DNA from 3 places in the Vibrio sp. 03_296 genome. Region 1 is predicted to be linked to each of the others. Evidence: predicted binding sites of a transcription regulator. Region 1 holds the regulator's gene; each other region holds the start of a gene.
The links. Region 1 encodes PurR, which represses purine synthesis genes. Its sites were predicted from a motif close to TNANGNAAACGTTTNCNTNA; they were not measured.
Positions count from the first base shown of each region.

Region 2: a site for PurR is predicted at 2,674-2,693, ahead of glpX (class II fructose-bisphosphatase). Genes of this name have one in related genera too.
Region 3: a site for PurR is predicted at 3,813-3,832, ahead of CIK04_RS22920 (phosphoribosylaminoimidazolesuccinocarboxamide synthase). Genes of this name have one in related genera too.

Region 1 is NZ_NPKW01000157.1:27,565-33,730, forward strand. It holds gene CIK04_RS21600 (alpha/beta fold hydrolase) at 1-788, shown strand, start outside; gene CIK04_RS21605 (DUF2007 domain-containing protein) at 834-1,142, opposite strand; gene CIK04_RS21610 (TVP38/TMEM64 family protein) at 1,156-1,833, opposite strand; gene CIK04_RS21615 (TfoX/Sxy family DNA transformation protein) at 1,958-2,551, opposite strand; cyclic di-GMP riboswitch class I at 2,667-2,755, opposite strand; gene purR (HTH-type transcriptional repressor PurR) at 2,953-3,957, opposite strand; gene torD (molecular chaperone TorD) at 4,268-4,915, opposite strand; gene torR (two-component system response regulator TorR) at 5,151-5,864, shown strand; gene elyC (envelope biogenesis factor ElyC) at 5,945-6,166, opposite strand, start outside.
Region 2 is NZ_NPKW01000062.1:3,360-9,525, reverse strand. It holds gene hslU (HslU--HslV peptidase ATPase subunit) at 1-412, shown strand, start outside; gene CIK04_RS07425 (1,4-dihydroxy-2-naphthoate polyprenyltransferase) at 577-1,494, shown strand; gene rraA (ribonuclease E activity regulator RraA) at 1,570-2,082, shown strand; gene zapB (cell division protein ZapB) at 2,304-2,546, shown strand; gene glpX (class II fructose-bisphosphatase) at 2,758-3,765, shown strand; gene CIK04_RS07405 (metalloregulator ArsR/SmtB family transcription factor) at 3,838-4,464, opposite strand; gene CIK04_RS07400 (DUF3135 domain-containing protein) at 4,710-5,048, shown strand; gene CIK04_RS07395 (DUF805 domain-containing protein) at 5,118-5,540, opposite strand; gene CIK04_RS07390 (5-carboxymethyl-2-hydroxymuconate Delta-isomerase) at 5,599-5,946, opposite strand.
Region 3 is NZ_NPKW01000194.1:19,528-25,693, forward strand. It holds gene CIK04_RS22910 (helicase-related protein) at 1-1,899, shown strand, start outside; gene CIK04_RS22915 (hypothetical protein) at 2,108-2,497, shown strand; gene CIK04_RS22920 (phosphoribosylaminoimidazolesuccinocarboxamide synthase) at 2,593-3,696, opposite strand; gene CIK04_RS22925 (SulA-like leucine-rich domain-containing protein) at 3,899-4,291, opposite strand; gene CIK04_RS22930 (LrgB family protein) at 4,605-5,282, opposite strand; gene CIK04_RS22935 (CidA/LrgA family protein) at 5,285-5,656, opposite strand; gene sbcB (exodeoxyribonuclease I) at 5,702-6,166, opposite strand, start outside.

The DNA.
Region 1 (6,166 bases):
AAGCGTTACTATTTCACAAAACTTATCTCCATCCTACCAGCCAAGAGTGGGTGGTTTTTGTGCATGGTGCGGGTGGCAGTTCGTCCATCTGGTTTAAGCAAATTAAAGCGTACAAGCAGCATTTCAATCTGTTATTGGTTGACTTACGTGGGCACGGTAAATCCAATCAACTATTAAAAGAATTGATCAGTAACCGCTATACCTTTGGGGCGGTGACGCAAGATATCCTCAAGGTGCTTGATCATCTTAAAATTCACTCCGCGCATTTCGTTGGGATGTCTCTAGGGACGATCATTGTCCGAAATCTAGCGGAACTGGCGGGGGAAAGGGTTAAATCCATGGTGCTTGGTGGTGCGGTAACGCGTCTCGATGCGCGTTCTCGTATCTTGGTCTCTCTAGGTAACTTTGGCAAGCATGTGCTGCCCTATATGTGGTTGTACAAGCTGTTTGCCTACATTGTGATGCCGCAAAAAAATCAGCAGGAATCACGTCATCTCTTTATCCGTGAAGCGAAGAAGCTGTGTCAAAAAGAGTTTAAGCGCTGGTTTATACTCGCGGCAGAGGTCAATCCACTGATGCGTTATTTCAAAGAGCGTGAATTGCCGATCCCAACGCTATATTTGATGGGAGAGCGTGATTATATGTTTATTAAACCCGTCAAAGAGATGGTTGCTGCTCACACCCAGAGTGAGTTGCTAGAGATAAAAAACTGTGGCCATGTGTGCAATGTGGAAAAGCCCGACGAGTTTAACCAGCATTCGATCGATTTTATCCAACGCCAAATCTAATAAAACATGAGGAAGGCTAGTGCCTTCCTCTGTCAATTGCGCTCATTACTCAAGTACTTGCCCACAATGCCAGCAAGCTCCAAATTGACCTTCTATTTCTTCTCCGCACTGTGGGCATAGCCAATTTTGATGCGCTACTTGCTGCTCACGATAGCTGGCTAATATCGCTTTAGCAAAATCGACTTTCTCAGGTTCCAATAGCCAAATGTATGGATTGGTATCCTCAGTTGCTGGTAACTCACCTCTCAAGCCAAATAAACCCTCACCTCGAACCTCACATTGTACCGCTTCATTCATCAGTAATTGGCACACGATATGCGCTTCTATAGGCGTGTTGGCGGTGAATATCTTCATAAGTGAATTCCTTTTATGAAGAGAGTTGAGGTCTAAATTTACTCATGATCCATTTTACAGCGATAGGAAAGACACCCAATAACGCAAATGAGGCTAATACTGTCGGTGAAAGTATCCCCGACAACGAGTTGATGTCGGCCAATTGTGTCCCCGCATTTAGGTAGACAGCCGTACCAGGTAGCATGCCTATCTGGCTAGTAAGATAGTAACGACCAATGGAAATTGGTGTTAAACCCATTAGCAAATTAATCAGGAAAAATGGGAAGACAGGGATCAAGCGTAATGAAAATAGATAAAAGGCGCCATCCTTTTCAACGCCTTGGTTGATCGCGCTAAGTTTGTCTCCAAAACGTGCCTGCACCCAATCTTTTAGCAGGTAGCGACTACTCAAAAATGCGATGGTTGCCCCAATGGTGCTGGCAAACGAGACAAGAAGTAGGCTATACCAAAAACCAAACAGAGCAGCGCCTAATAGCGTGACGACGGTAGCTCCAGGAACTGAAAAGGCGGTAAGACCAACGTAAATGACAAAATAGCTTATTGAAGCAAACAGAAATTTTTCTTCAATAAAACTGTTCAGGGCAAGTTGTTGTGCTTTAGCGTTGTCGAGTGTGAGGTATTGACTAAAATTAACCGCCAATAAAATAATGGTCGCGATAAGCAAGATTCCGAATACGAGTTTTTTGTTCATTCAATTTTTCTCCAGATAGCTTGGTTATCAGACCTGATTGAGACAGAAAATCTTTCAAACGATATAAAAAAACCACATCATTTTGATGTGGTTTTAATCTATAAGAAATAATAAACGTGCTTGCCTACAAAGACAATTTATTCACTAATTCGTCTCGACGTTGCTGAGGAATCACACTCCAGTGCGTACCATTGATGGCTCCCTCTAACGCCCAAAGCAGCTCTAAGCTCACGGCACCACTGTGGGTGTTTTTAATCGCTTCGTACGCACGAACCGCGCCTTGAGACTCCAACTGCTCGACTGTTTCAATTCCCGCCTTTTTAAGCATTCGTTCGGTGGCTAAACGCAGGTTAGGTAGGTCTTTTAATCGTTCAGGTTTTGCTGTTGCTTGCAGTTGTTTATCATTATTAGCACTGGCCAATGCACGTTTGGCTAAAGCGAGTAGTGCATTTTGGTCTTGCCATAGCGCGTCTGAAATCGCGTAGTACTTAGTGACAACAGGAAACCCACGCTTAGTATAAACGTATGGTTTGAGCCCTTGCTTTTCAAAAAGTAATGTTGATTTTTGATCTGCGCGAATATGAAGCTGGTCTTTCACCACAAGTGCGAACATGGTCTCATCTGCAAAAAGGCCGAATCCGCCAAACATTGAGCGAGATTTTATCGCACCAAGTTGCTCAAAAAGCTTCATTGAATCTTTGAGTATCGGTTTATCCATGATGTGTTATCTCGGTGTAATTACTATTACGCCACCAAATCAGGTCCGAGAGATTAGCAAACCAATGCAAATACAATGTCATTAATGGGTAAACTTGTTGTTATGCATTTTTGCCATCGGTAACCCCGCTACCTACCAAAAAACGTCTGGTTTAGGCCGGAGGCTTTGCGTCCCACTTTTTCAAATGGTTTGCCCTGTGCGTGACACTAGAAGGATACGATTTCTATTGGAGTAACATCACATTTTCAAATAAAAAATGTGACATTGGTTCAGATAATAGTTGCAGTTAAGTGAATGAATGCTCGTTTTTAAGAACTTAACAGAATTTGACTTAACAAATCACTTACTAAGAATGAAAAAAAAAGCATCCAGATTTGGATGCTTTAGAATATTAGTCTTAACTAATTGATTTTTTTAACGGTATCACGAACCACTAACTCGGGATGCATTTCAAACACGCGTTTGTCATGCTCTTTGTCCTTAATACGTTCGAGAAGGATCTCAAATGCATTTTTACCAACACGGCGTTTTGGCTGGTGGATGGTTGTTAGCGGTGGTGAGAAGTATTCCGCCAACTCAATATTATCGTAGCCGATCACAGAGATGTCTTCAGGAATGCGAAGGCCTGACTGTTGAAGGCGGCTCATCAAACCCAGTGCCATGGTGTCGTTGAAGCAGAAGACCGCCGTTGGGCGATCTTGCCACGACGCGATCTTGTCAGCAGCCATCACAGCCGTATCACATTCAAAGTTTCCTTCAAGGATCCACTCGTTGTTAACGGCAATATTAGCTTCCTTCATCGCGCGTTTAAAGCCTTGGATGCGCTCTTGGCACGCGGCTTTTTCAAAGTGACCACTTAAACACGCAATTTTTGTATGACCATTTTCAATCAAGTACTTAGTGGCCAAGTAGCCACCTTCCTCTGAGTTATCGATAATTTTATCGGCTTGTGAGCTGATTGGACCCCAGTCCATAATCACTTTAGGAATATCTGCATGCTTATCAAGCATTTCGCGTAGTTCTTCAGTGAGGTCTGAACACATCACCAAAATGCCATCTACGCGTTTTTCCGCAAGCATACGAATGTAATCACGTTGCTTCTCGTAGATACCGCCCGTATTACAAAGAATTAGCGTATAACCTTGGCGGTAACAGTAGCTTTCTACGCCATCAATCACTTCAGAAAAGAACAAATTGGTAGATTGAGTGACCAGCATACCAATAGTACGAGTGGTGTTGCACTTTAGGCTACGCGCTACTGCGCTAGGCGCGTAGTTGAGCTCGTCAACCGCTTTCATGACTTTTTCTTGAGTGGCTTCTGCAACAAAACGCGTTTTGTTGATTACGTGCGACACTGTGGTCGTGGATACTCCAGCGAGACGCGCGACATCTTTAATTGTGGCCATAGGTATTGTCCTGTCTAAGGTTGCATTTTGAATCTACGATTCTTTGTTGCAACACAGTTTGCTACCTTTCTCCGAATTCGCTTTGTAAGGAAGACACACTAGAAAAGCAGCAGCTTAGCTTTAAATAAACACAAAAACCGCTGTATTTCAGCGGTTTGCATTAAAATCATATTTTATCGATTGCGGTCTCAATTTTAGACTGAGACGGCAAGAGTGGCAACCTACTCAAACAGCGAAATGTGTATCCGTGTTCACACTTTAGTGGTTAAAGTGTAACCGAGTGTTTGCTCTATTGATAAGGGCGTAATTATTATCCAACTAAATAGTCGCTGTCCAGCATACAAAACGCAACAAGTAGTTTTATTGCGCTGTTATAGAAGCCAAACTCATCATATTGTGCTGCTCGTTGAGAGAAGGTAGGTAACCAAGAGAGCAACATTTCTTGAATAAATGTGTTTTGCTCGATGAAAGCATCTTCCATGTGGCGATCTTGTTCAAACTCATTTGAGCGAATGATGAGGTTGCCAAGAAAGTCGAGCATGATCGCTAAGTGATCGGCCGGTTCATTTAGTTGTTGATTGACCTGCACACCATGTTTTTTTAGCCAAGCATCCATTTTTTGTGCCGGCTCGCCATTGAGTAGGCCATCTTTTGTAAGGTAAATTGATGCGTATGGCAGCGCGCCATGTTTTGCGGTTTTCAAAAATAGGTCACAAAAATCTGCCGCTAATTCCAATTGCGCATCTTGACGGTCAACAAGACGATTGAGTGCGTCGACAAAGGCGTTAACGGATGGTCGCAGAGCATCGTTTTCAGCCAATCCCGTTAAAAACGCTCTAATTTCCATGCTTTGATATTTATCGAGTTCTTCCTGAGTCAGTTCTTTGGCAAATAAGCTGGAAAGCCACCAATATATTTCCGCACGTTTTTCATTAAAGGCTTTTATCTCTTGCATCATTTATCGCTCCTAAATCAATCTCCTATAAGTGTAACCAAAAAAAATGAATAACAATAACGCCTATTGTTAAGAAAAATATAAATATATTTGAGCTTGTTAATGGTCTGATATTAAGCTTGTTTTGAATCAATAAAAATCAAGATACTTGCATTTCAAACGAAGTATGACTAGAAATGTTACTAGTTATGAATAGAATGTCTGCCCGTGTAGACAGAAATGACATGAAGTGGTGTAAATGAGCTATCACGTATTAGTCGTAGAAGATGATGTAGTGACTCGCAGTAAACTTGCGGGTTATTTTCAAAAAGAAGGTTACACAGTAAGTGAAGCGGAAAGTGGTGCCGAGATGCGTCATATTTTGCAAAATAGCTGCGTTGATTTGGTGATGTTAGACATTAACTTACCAGGTGAAGACGGCTTGATGCTGACCCGTGAACTACGCAGCCAATCGGACATTGGCATTATTTTGGTAACCGGACGCACGGATAGCATAGATAGAATTGTTGGTTTGGAGATGGGGGCAGACGACTACGTCACCAAACCATTTGAGTTACGTGAACTGCTGGTTCGAGTGAAAAACTTGTTGTGGCGGATTTCGCTTGCGCGCAGTGGTGGTTCAAAACATCAAGATGCGGAAAACGAAGACCATATTGTCCGTTTTGGCGACTGGACCTTCGATATTCATCGTCGAGCGTTGAGCCACAATGGTGAGCCAGTGAAGTTGACCAAGGCAGAATATGAGCTGCTGGTGGCGCTTTCGTCTTATCCAAATCAGGTATTAAGCCGTGAACGCATTCTCAACATGATTAGCCATCGTGTTGACGCGCCAAACGACAGAACGATTGATGTTTTGATTCGTCGCATGAGAGCAAAAATGGAGTTTGATCCTAAAAACCCACAAATTTTTGTGACCGTACACGGTGAAGGCTACATGTTTGCAGGCGACTAGGCGTGGCTTAGAAAGCCAAAATTAACAAACAAAAAAAGAGCGGATTAAGCTCTTTTTTTGTTTCTGCAGATCATGATTCATCATTTTGATGCGCGATTCTCTGCCATGATTTGTTCGTCAGTAAGGAGCAAATCTCGCATGCCTTGCCATAGCTGGCCGAGGGTTTCATACCAGTAGCGCTCTGTTTGCTCAAGGTAGATGGCTTTAGGGGCATATCTGTCCCAAGCTTGAGAGATGTTCTTTTGCGCAAGGTAGTTTGTTGGCGCGGGTAACGGCGTTATGCCAGCGTCATGAAACTCTTT
Region 2 (6,166 bases), on a different contig from region 1:
TGGTGCTTTCCAAGTTGCTAAGCCTTCTGACCTGATTCCTGAACTGCAAGGTCGATTGCCGATCCGTGTTGAGCTTGAGGCGCTTTCAAGCCACGATTTCAAGCGTATTCTGACCGAGCCAAGAGCATCACTGACAGAACAATATGTCGCTCTGATGAAAACAGAAGATGTGGACATCGAATTTACGGAAGACGGCATCACGCAAATTGCAGAAGCCGCCTGGACCGTGAATGAAACCACAGAGAACATTGGTGCTCGCCGTCTACATACCGTAATGGAACGCCTGATGGATGAGATCTCATTCGATGCAACGGAAAAATCAGGCACCAAGTTTGTGATTGATGCAGCGTATGTTCAGCAACGTCTCGGCGAATTTGTTGAAGATGAAGACTTAAGCCGTTTCATCCTGTAATCCTCTGACTAACAAGGGCGAGAGCATCATTTCTCTCGCCCTTTTTCTTCCCTTTCTTACCCAACGCCTCCGTATTTATCCGTACTGCGCCCGCTTAAGCTAACCTTTCTTCAGTGCGCTTTTATTCGTATACTGACGATTCTATTTACTAGCACGAAAAATTCATGAATCAGTCATTGCGTATCTGGCTGGATGCCGCTCGTCCGAAAACACTTCCTTTAGCGCTTGTTTCCATTTTAACTGGCAGCGTATTAGCCTATTCATTCGGTCAATTTTCACCTGTAATCGCGTTACTCTCGTTTGTTACCGCAACGCTATTACAAATCCTTTCTAACTTGGCAAACGATTATGGCGATGCCGTGAAAGGGACTGATAACGACAAACGATTAGGGCCAATCCGAGCCATGCAGTCTGGTGCGGTTTCTGCTCAAGCGATGAAACGAGCCATTGTGTTTAATATCATTTTGACCATGATCTCAGGCTTGTGTCTGGTGTTTTACGCATTGAGCAGCCTGCAAAGTATTCTTGCGTTTATTGGACTCGGTGTATTGGCCATCTTTGCCGCCATCGCTTATACCATGGGCAGCAAGCCGTACGGTTATGTCGGGCTGGGTGATCTGTCCGTGTTTATTTTCTTTGGTTTACTGGGTGTATCGGGCACTTATTTTCTCCACACAGGCCACTTAGATACCGCGCTGCTGCTGCCTTCTTTGGGATGTGGATTATTGGCCGTTGCCGTGCTCAATATCAACAACATGCGTGATATTGAGAATGATGCGGCCTGTGGCAAACGCACCGTTGCCGTACGACTTGGACAACAGCGTGCCAAACAGTACCATTTCGCTTTACTCGGTGGCGCCTTAATGGCCTTTGCGAGTTACTTGCTGCTACAACCCAGCTCGATTTGGCTCTGTTTGCCATTTTTACTCAGCCTAATTGTGCTCTTTAATCATGGTAAAGCCGTTTGGCAAACTGAGAAACCAGCACAAATTGCCCCGATGATGCCAGTCGTAGTGAAATGCTCACTCGTCACTAATATTTTGTTTGCAACTGTTGTGGTAGCTCAAACTCTTGTTAGTTAATCATTAATTGTCATTGCAATGACTTAATGCACGGATATACTCAAAAGAAATCTCGTTGACCAAAGAAGGTATGCCATGGAATACAACACTTCAGCCCTTTGCGATATCTATATGGACCAAGTGGATGTAGTCGAGCCTATGTTCAGTAACTTTGGTGGCCGCGCTTCCTTTGCCGGACAAATCACCACAGTCAAGTGTTTTGAAGACAATGCCCTCATTCGAGAGACGCTGGAACAAGATGGTGTTGGCCGTGTACTTTTGGTTGATGGTGGTGGCTCATTGCGCCGAGCATTACTGGACGGCGAACTTGCCGCGATAGCAGAAGAGAACGAATGGGAAGGCATCGTTGTTTATGGCTGTGTGCGTGAAGTGGATGATCTGGAAGATATGAATATCGGCATTCAAGCTTTAGCCTCTATTCCAGTTGGTGCTGCCATGCAGGGTGTTGGCGAAGTGGATGTTCCGGTCAATTTTGGTGGAGTGACTTTTCTTCCAGAAGACTACCTCTACGCAGATACAACGGGCATCATTCTCTCCCAAGAGCCTCTCAGTGCCGATCTTGAAGAAGAACCAGAGCTGCTAGATTAAAGAGAAAAAAGCGTCACCTTGGCGCTTTTTTCTATTGAGCAAGCAATCAAAACAGAGCAAAAGTCAGCGCGGCGTAAAGATGCGCTGTTTTTTTGACCGAATGATGCAAATTATTCAATATAGGGCGTGTTTCTCGGCCTTGTGCTGAGTAGAATGAGGCTAACAGACTTGAGTAGTAGCAAGGGCTACACTCGTAACCGAATCAATATAGGTAGGCCAAGATGTCTTTTGAAGTATTAGAAAAACTAGAAGCTAAAATTCAGACCGCTGTCGATACTATCGCTTTGCTACAAATGGAAGTAGACGAGCTTAAAGAAGACAAAGCTAAGTTGGAAACGGAAGCGAATGAACTACGCTCTCAACGTGAACAACTTGAGCAAAAAGCACAGCAAACTCAACAAGAGCATGCTCAATGGCAAGAACGCATTCGCGCGCTTCTTGGCAAGATGGAAGACGTCGAGTAATTCTCCGCTTCTAGGGAAAACCCTAGACACCAAATACGAGGCCCTAAGAGCGCTTATGCCTTGGGCCTCTCGCACCTCGCACCTCGCACCTCGCACCTCGCACCTCGATTTTCGCCTTCAAACTGAATTTAGCAAACGTTTCCCCTACATTTTGTGCTAGAATCGCGCCAATTTTACTCTTCCTTCGATTTAACACTTTTTTGGAGACAACATGAAACGCGATTTAGCGATGGCCTTTTCCCGCGTCACAGAAGGCGCAGCTCTAGCGGGTTATAAATGGCTAGGCCGTGGTGACAAGAACGCGGCGGATGGCGCTGCTGTAGAAGTCATGCGCACCCTGCTGAATAAAACTGACATCAGTGGTGAAATTGTTATTGGTGAAGGTGAAATCGATGATGCCCCGATGCTTTACATTGGCGAAAGTGTTGGCCTAGGTGGGGATGAAGTGGATATCGCGGTCGATCCAATCGAAGGGACGCGCATGACCGCGATGGGCCAATCAAACGCTCTTGCGGTATTGGCTGCTGGTGAAAAAGGGAGCTTTTTAAAAGCACCAGATATGTACATGGAAAAACTGGTGGTCGGCCCTGGAGCAAAAGGGGTGATCGATCTTAACAAGCCACTAAAAGAAAACCTCGAGAACATCGCACAAGCGCTTGGAAAAAAGCTTGATACCTTGGTGGTGATTACCCTTGCTAAACCTCGTCATGATGAGGTGATCGCGGAGATGCAACGCATGGGTGTTCGTGTTTTCGCAGTGCCAGATGGTGATGTGGCCGCTTCGATTCTTACCTGCATGCCAGACAGTGAAGTAGACGTGATGTACTGTATTGGTGGCGCACCTGAAGGGGTTGTCTCAGCAGCCGTCATTCGTGCATTGGATGGCGACATGCATGGTCGCCTTTTACCTCGTAACGAAGTAAAAGGCGATAACGAAGAAAACCGTAAGTTTGCGGATTTCGAGCTCAAGCGCTGCGCTGAAATGGGCGTGGAAGCGAACAAAGTGCTAAAACTGGAAGACATGGCACGCAGTGATAACGTCATTTTCTCAGCAACAGGCATCACTAAAGGCGATCTACTTGAAGGCATCAGCCGTCAAGGCAATATTGCAACCACCGAAACATTGCTGATTCGCGGCCGTTGTCGAACCATTCGTCGTATCAAGTCGATTCATTATCTTGAGCGCAAAGATGACGAAGTGAAAGCGATCATTCTTTAACATACAAAGAGAATATGAAAAGAGGGCTGCCTAGTAGGCAGCCCTCTTCGTTAAAAGTCTTACACAGAATATCTATCCACCATTCGCGATTGTAATACGGTAAGCACAACGCCTCTGGCCTTCGATAATGTGCTCACTGCGCTCGATATGGCACGCATCACCAAACAACTTTTGGAACACATTCAACTCCGACTGGCACAAACTTGGGCAGCGTTGCGCCGCTTTACAGATCGGACAATGGTTTTCAGTCAGCAGATAGCCTTCATCCGTCTTTTCTAACTCTGCCATGTAGCCTTCTTCTTCTCTCATCAGGGTAAGCATTTCGAGTCGACTGGTCAGATCCAAACACGTAGCTAACGCCTTTTGATAGTGCAAAAACGTTTTTTGTTCACGCTCAGCCGCCACCTTTGCTAGGCCCTCAGCACCAAACAACGCCTCTACGGCATCGATAACTTGAATCGTTAACTCGCCATGACGATCGGCAAACTGCTCATGTCCCTTTTGCGTTAAAGACCAATGACGAGTTGGACGGCCGACTTTCACCTTCACATCGTGAAAATGCACCAGACCATCCTCTTCCAGACTCTGCAAATGTTGACGAGCGCCCATGGTTGTCATTCCCAAATCAGTCGCGATTTGCTTTGCGGTAACCGCCCCATCTCGTTTTATGGATTGAATGATCCTATCTATGGTCTTCATGTTTCCCTCTTACCCTGTGCAGATATTATGCGCCATAGGGTTAGTAAAGAAAAGGCTTGATAATCTCCTGGAATAAAGACCCTTTTCTCTTCATCGACCATCCAACTCTGATCATCTCACAGTCGAGCTCACTGTATCATTTTTTGGACAAGCAATTTCCTCCCTTTCCATTTACCGAATCTGACATATGCTTTGTGTATAGATACTGTTTATGTTATCAACAGCAGAACACAGGGAGAGTCGTTATGGGCAGTCTTCAAACGGAGCAACAGTTACCATCGTTTGATGAGATGATGGCGCTCGCCGCAGAGAATCCAGATGCGTTTAATCAGTTCAAGCAAGATATGTGTCAGGAGATGATTCAATCAGCCTCTGAGGCCATGAGAGAGAGGTTGCTTGCACAGCAAAGCCATATCGATTTAGTGATTAGCCGTTGCAAAAATCCCGTCCACACTAACGTGGTTTTGATGAATGAGTTAACCAAACAGATGGTCAAATTTCGTGAAGCCCTGGACAGTGATGGCTCAGAATTACAAGCACCCAGCGCAGAAGTGATACCTTTTGCCCCCAAAGGCTTTTATTAGATCGAGCGAAAACCAATAAGGCCCAAAATGGGGCCTTATTGGTTTCAGATACGATTCAATCTCTTTCAGTTAGCTTTCAGGCTCGCCATAACGGTTGCTGCCTTCTGTCCCTTTGAGAAAACCACACTCTAGCAAAATCCAAGCACCACACAGCAACGCTATCGAGCCAATCAATGTCTCCATGCCACTCGGCTCTTGTGCTAAAGGAGCAGACAAAGGCGTCGCCAAACGGCCTAAGATCAAAGGTATGTTCAGTACTAACCAATACGCCGATTTATTACGGTCATGCCAGCGTTTCGTGGTCACCGCTAAGTCTGGGATGAGCAAAGCCAGTAAGAAGATCGGTAGCAAAATATAGCTATAGGCAGGAAATAACTTCGACACTGCGGTCACAAAACCCAAAATACCCAAGTAATAACACAAATTCCAAAGCCAATATGTTTTACGACCGATACGACCTTGGAAAGAAAAAAGCAGTTCTTTTAACGACATCAAATACAATCCCAAACAAAATACACCACCGTTACCCAGAAAAGTAACGCAATGGGGATCAGTTTACCACCTTCTGAAAACTATCCTTATCCATATCTCGAATATTCACCGTCAAACTGCGCACATGGCTAGCGGTTTCCTGCAGAGCCGCCATCAATTGGCGTGAGAGCTCTCGTTTTTGTTCTTCGGTTCGTCCTGATAACAAATCAAAGCTAACATGGATAAAGTCGACACTGTCCCCTTCTTCTCCAATCAACCAATGGTGGCAGCGCAACGTTCGAGACTTAACCGATGGCGCGTCGAACAAGCCACTTTTGATGGCAATGTGGTGAAGATCCTCCAATAAACCGGGAATATTGACGCGCTCTTCAACGGAATTTGAATACTCTAAGACTAGATTTGGCATGATACTTCCTTTTGTTGCCGATTTTCGATTGGTAACGCTGACATAGAGTAATACCAAGCTCACCGACAAATTCCGAGTAATTGGCTATGGTTATGCAGGATAGATCACCAATCGTTTTCGTCTGAGCGAAATATCAGTGAGTTTAACGCGCTCTGACCAGCCAAAGAAAGCGACAAGAAATGACACGAGTCATGATCTATCCACATATTTCTGTTATATT
Region 3 (6,166 bases), on a different contig from region 1:
GGTGAAAAACTGGCGAAATATCTCAATGCCGAACGTTTGCAATCTCAAGGTCGCTGTTACCCGGTTAGCATCGAATACCGAGCCAAAGAGAGTCACCTTTTGCCCAGCAAGAAACAGTGTGAGCATGACGTGATGGCCGCGATCAATGAAGTGTTACAAACCGAAGGGCAAGATATCTTAGTTTTCTTACCCGGCAGGAAAGAGATTTCAAACATTGCCAGTCAGTTGCAAGCACAACCCTCTTTGGTTGTGGCAAAGCTGCATGCCTCCGTTTCAGATGAAGAGAAACGCATAGCTTTAAGCGTGCAAACCCAGCGTAAAGTGGTTTTAGCGACCAATGTGGCGGAAACCTCGCTGACGATACCAAACATCACCACCGTGATTGACAGTGGCTTAGAGCGACGCACCATACAACGAAATGGTCGAACTACCTTGATCCTTTCCCATATTTCCAAGGCCAGTGCGGCACAAAGAGCAGGGCGTGCTGGTCGTGTTATGGCTGGCCAATGTTTGCGTCTGTACGGTGAACACGCCCCACTTGAACTTGCCACGCCCCCCGAACTGCAGCGAGAAGAGCTCAGCGAGCCGATGTTGGCAGCAGCCTGTTGTGGCTATCGCTTGGCCGAGCTTGAGTTTTTAGATGGTTTGCCAGAGAAATCCCTTGTGCAGGCTCACAAGATACTCAATGGCATGCAAGCCATCACAGCCGAAGGCAAAGTGACCGAGCACGGACAAAAGCTCTATCCTCTACCTGTTGACACGCTATACGCTGACCTTGTCACTCGCATGCCAACCAAGGCACTCAAAGAGGCCATGATTGATCTCGCCGCTGGTCTCTCTGTCCCAGCGGCGCTCTATCAAATCAAGGGGGGAGAAGATGCTGAGAAGCTACGTGAACAAGAGCCGCAACAGTGCGACGCCACGTTAATGATTCAGCTCATTCGGGGTCAGCGCTTTAGTGGTGTGATCGTAGATGACGGGGCGTTAGACGAAGCACGAGGCTTGTCTCAACAAATGCGCGACCTGTTTGAACTGCCTGATCTTGAGGTGAGTTCGAGATACACGCGGGTTGAACTGGTCACGGCCATCGCTCGTTTGCATCCAGAGTTGGTCTTTATCCGCCGAGCCAAACGACGTGAGGCGTTGGGGAATGGAAAGATGGAAATGATGGTCGGTCGCCAAAGCCGATTTTCTGACAAACACGAGCTAGCGCTTGTGTTAGATAGCCATAGCTTGCCGGGGAAAGGCGTGAAACAGACGCTCAATTTAGCCAGTGTGATCATGCCCGCTCCGTTGACCTTGATTAACGAGCTCGAGCTAGGGGAGTGGCGACAAGGGGAAACGCGCCCATCAAACGATGCGGTCGAAGTGGAGATGCAACTGGTTTACGCAGGTCGAGTGGTGGAGAGCAGGCTTGAACAACCTCAAGGAAAGGATGCCATTGAAACCATCGTCGCTCTGGTAAAAACAGGCCAGTTGCTGCCGGATCTCTATGCGTTTGTCACGACACAAATGACGCATTGGCACTTGTATTGCGCGTTAGGTTTGAATGAAGAACAACGCCCCATCGGATTACTGGATTTTGACCAGTGGTTGCGCGAGCAGCTTCATGCCATGGGAGTGAACGAAGTGGATGAGATGGCACTGTTTGACAGCTGTGATTTCCCGTATCGAGGGATCCCAGATTGGCAATACAAGGATTTTTCTGAGCAATTTCCGTTATCGCTCTCTTTGCCTGATTTACAGCTGACGGTGGAGTATTTTCCTGTTGGCAAATTAGTGCAAGTGGTCTTCGCTGGTGGCAACCGCAAAGGCGATCCCAAGCGTTGGGAACTGCCTCGTTTTTCCGGTTGGCGAGTGCAATATCGTAAAGCGAGTCGAGTGATTGATGTTCGCTGAAGTCTAAATTTGTTTTAAACGCAAAATATTAATCAATCCGACGCATATCGTTAAAGGGTGTGAGTGACGATTGTTACAACTCTGGTTTTAATATTTCTTTTCCTCTCGAAACTAGGGCATAAAAGACCATTGTTTTATATCCTATTGCTATATCAAAACACTTGACTGATATTGAGTATGTTGTGTTGCCAATCTGTCGGGGGACAAAATGGAAAAACAGGGAAAGAGACACGTCGAATTTGACTACACCAGTTTTCTAGGGGCTTCATGCAGTAAAAAATGGACGTTTTTAGAAGCCTTAACCACCTTTGCTCCAGTCTTTGGTGTGATGTGGAAGAACAGTATCGCAGAGCTTTCAGAACCAGAAGATCGACTGTGGGACGCCGCCTTAAAGAGCATGTCTTCACGCCGTAGCGATGAGTCCAACTTGGTAACGCTACTCAAACTGGCAAAACTGGAGGGGATAGACGAGCTGACGGTGGTGATGCCGTATGCGCTAGAGCCCACCCAGATCGACTTCATTCAAAATCGCAGCGAAAGCAAAATTGACTGCCGAGAGCAAGATGTGTTCGTGATCCGCTTGAAAGATCTCAGTTAACCCAAGTTTGATGAAGTAATGTGAAGTAACGATAAAAAACGCCTGCAGTGTGAAGTGATGCAGGCGTTTTTTTGTTTTTAATCGCTGGTTTAGGCTTAGTCAATCAAACCGTATTCGCGGCCAAGAATATCGATGATTTCTTGCTTTGGATTGTCGCTTAAGACGATCTCTTTGCCGGTAATTTTCTCTGCGATGTTGATGTAAGTACGAGAAACGGCCATTAGTGCTTCTTCAGGCAGTTCGTTGTCTCGTGCGAGCGCTTCACGCTCAGGCATACGGTCTTTATTCAGTAAAATATCTGGGTCAGGGAAGTAGTTGAGTAAGAATTGTCTAAAGCCTTCTTTTGAATTCTCGACAATTTTGCCTGCTTGATACGCTTGGGCATCCCAAATTCGTGACGAATCTGGCGTACCTACTTCATCCATGTAAATCAGTTTTTCATTTCCAGCCGCGTCCGTGACATAACCAAATTCAAATTTGGTATCGACAAAGATTTGACCCACGTTCGCCAATGCTTCACTGATCACTCCAAAGCCGTCTTTTAGCAGTTTTTCGTAAAGCGCGATATCGTCAGCACTCGAGAAATTAAACGCGGCAAAGTTATCGGCGATATTTTGGCGAGTAATATTAACGTCGTCTGCTTCTGGAACACCTGGGATGCCCTTCAAAATGCCTTTTGTTGATGGCGTCATGAGCAGATCCGGCAATGCTTTGTCTTTTTCCAAGCCTTCAGGTAGCTGAATACCACAGAATTCACGCTCCCCTTTTTCGTAAGCACGCCACATTGAACCAGTAATGTACTTGCGGCAAATTGCTTCGATTTTCACCGGTTTGGCTTTTTGTACGATCCAGACAAAAGGATGTGGAATATCCAAAATGTGGCTGTCAGCCAGACCATTTTCTTTGAACAAGCCAAACCAATGGTTTGAAATGGCATTGAGCGCTGCGCCTTTGCCCGGCACGCCGTTCAACCCGTACTCTCCATGCCAAATGCAATCAAAAGCGGAAATACGGTCGCTGATCACCATGATCGCCAATGGGGCGTCAGGGGCAACATTGTATCCTTTCTCTTTAATCAGTCGGGCACTGTCTTCTTCGGTCAACCAGTAAACAGAACGAACTTTTCCACTGTGTACAGGTTTATCGGTGCGGATGGGTAGGTCATCGTTGACGGCAAGTACTTGGTCAGCAAGGCTCATTTTGACATTCCTATCATAATTTCAAACGTCATGCGGGAAATGAATCGGACAACAAAATCTAACGGATTCATCGATTACCGGGGCATGATACCAGAACTATTTGAAGTCGCCAGAGAAAAAGCAAACGTTTGCCTTGTTTTTGCCAAACAAAAAATGCCTCCCATTTGGGAGGCGAGATGCAGGATGGATAACGTTGAACTTGTTAGTGATACTTGTGTGCTCTGCCTTCAACGAAAAACACTTCACAGCCATACTCGCGAGCGAGATCGCTAAGCAAAGATTGGTTAATCAAATCGATTTGATCGGAAGCGACAACCGCAGCAGCATTGCCTGAGCGAATAGCTTTCATCACGATCTCCATTTCAGTCATCGTCTGAGAAGCTTTCATTTGGATGACATTCTGGCAGCGGATATTGGAAGCAGTAAGTTGTGCAAAGTCAGGTCTTGGGCACTCAGCTGTAAACAAAATCCACTGATTTTGAGCGGAAAGATTAGCCAGTTTTTGCAACAACTGATCAGAAACATTCATAGGTACGGTTGGCTGAGCTAACACGTTAAAACGAGAATAGAGTCGAGTTTGAGTTTGAATCTGCATCTTACTGTTCCTTTATACATGCTGTATGTGTATACAGTAGTTTTTTTAAGGCGATTGATCAACTCTTTTTGTTGGATTTTTCACCTAAACCGATCGTTCAGTGAAAAAGAAATATTCTTATCTAATTGATTTTTAATGGTTTGCCTTTCATTTGGTACGTAGTGATAAGTATGAGAATTTGTGATGAATATCACTGGTAGGTGAGTCGGTTGGTAAGAGGAACAGTAAAACTACTGTATAGCACTGTATAAACGTGTGAATAAAAAAAACGCCCTCAGCATAAGCAAGAGGGCATCTTAGTCAGAATTCGGTGTTAAGCGTATAGCCAAACAGCGAGTGCGAAAAAGCTGGGTGCGAGAATAGAGGTGATGATGCCACACAGTACTAACGCTAAAGAAGAAAAGGCGGCGTCACCCGGCGCTTTCTCCACGCAGGTCGCGGTACCGAGCGCATGCGAAACTGTCCCCATGGTGAGTCCGCGTGCGATAGGGTGTTTAATGCCAAGCAAATTATAAATTGGGTAGGCAAGGATTGCCCCAAACAGCCCAACGAGCAACACCAGAATCGCAGCAACAGCGGCTTCGCCTCCTAAGTGGCTTGAGATTTCCATTGCAATCGGCGTGGTGACTGACTTACCAAGCAGGCTGGCGATCAAGCTAATGTCCGCCTTGAAGGCGACGGCAATGAGCATGGCGGTGAGCATTGACATGATGCTGCCTAGGGTACAAGCGAAGGCAATGATACGCCAATTGGCTTTGATTTGTGGAAGCTGTTCATAAAGTGGATAAGCAAGCGCGACCACCGCAGGTTGTAGCATGTAGCTGATCCACTCATTATCGGAGTAATAGGTCTCAAAAGGGACCTTCAATACCGTTAACATCGGAATCAAAATAGCGATACTGATCAGTAGCGGGTTAGCCAAAGGATTGTTGATTTTGATGGCAAGCCAACGAGCAAATAAGAAAACGACGATAGTGACGAGTAACCACATGATTATGCTTCCTCACCAAGAATTCGTTGAAGTAACCAGCCTAAACTCACCAACACAATCAAAGAGCCGCCAATGGCCGCTGCGATAATTGGCAATGCGTTTGCGATGAGCATATCGAAGTGCTCCATTAAACCAACACTGATCGGAACGAACAGCAAGATCATATAGCGAATCATTAAGCTGGCACCGGATTTGACCCATTCGACTTTGACGATGCCGATCGCCATCGATAAAAACAGTACCAACATCCCTATTACACTTCCTGGCACTGAGGTTCCTGTCCAGTGCTGTATGCCTGAGCCAATCGTCAAGGCTAGGAAAATAAGGCCAAATGAAACAACGAGGCCAAATAAATCTTTAAGGGAGAATTTCATAGTTTGGGAGTCATTCTTAATGTGGGAGCGTTTCGCTCCCGGCAATTATGAGATCAAGCTCTCAGTATAGCGGTACACGGATTTTAATATCGCCATTTTCTTTTCGTCACTTTCATGTTCGTGAACTAAGTTTTCCAAATTAAGCATGTACTCTTCAATTCGACTTTCGAAGTATTCGCGGCAATGATTCGCCCAACGGCGCTGTTCGTTCTCATCCAACGTCCATGGGTAATTGCGCGCACGGTAGCGAAACAGCAGCGGTTCGATGCGTTTATCGTTGAACGTGATGTCCAAAGCGGCAAGGTGAGTTGGATCGGTTTGGCGGATAATGTCCATCGAGGCTTTGTCGGCAGGCGAGAAGAAACCGTCGTACAACAGGGTATCGACATCATGACTTTTCTCAAACTCGCGTTCAATTGAGAACAGCTGCACCAACTTTTCTCGCACTTCTGGGTGCTGGCGAATAAGGGCTAAGTTTGCCAAACATTGTTCTCGGTCGATGCCGATATT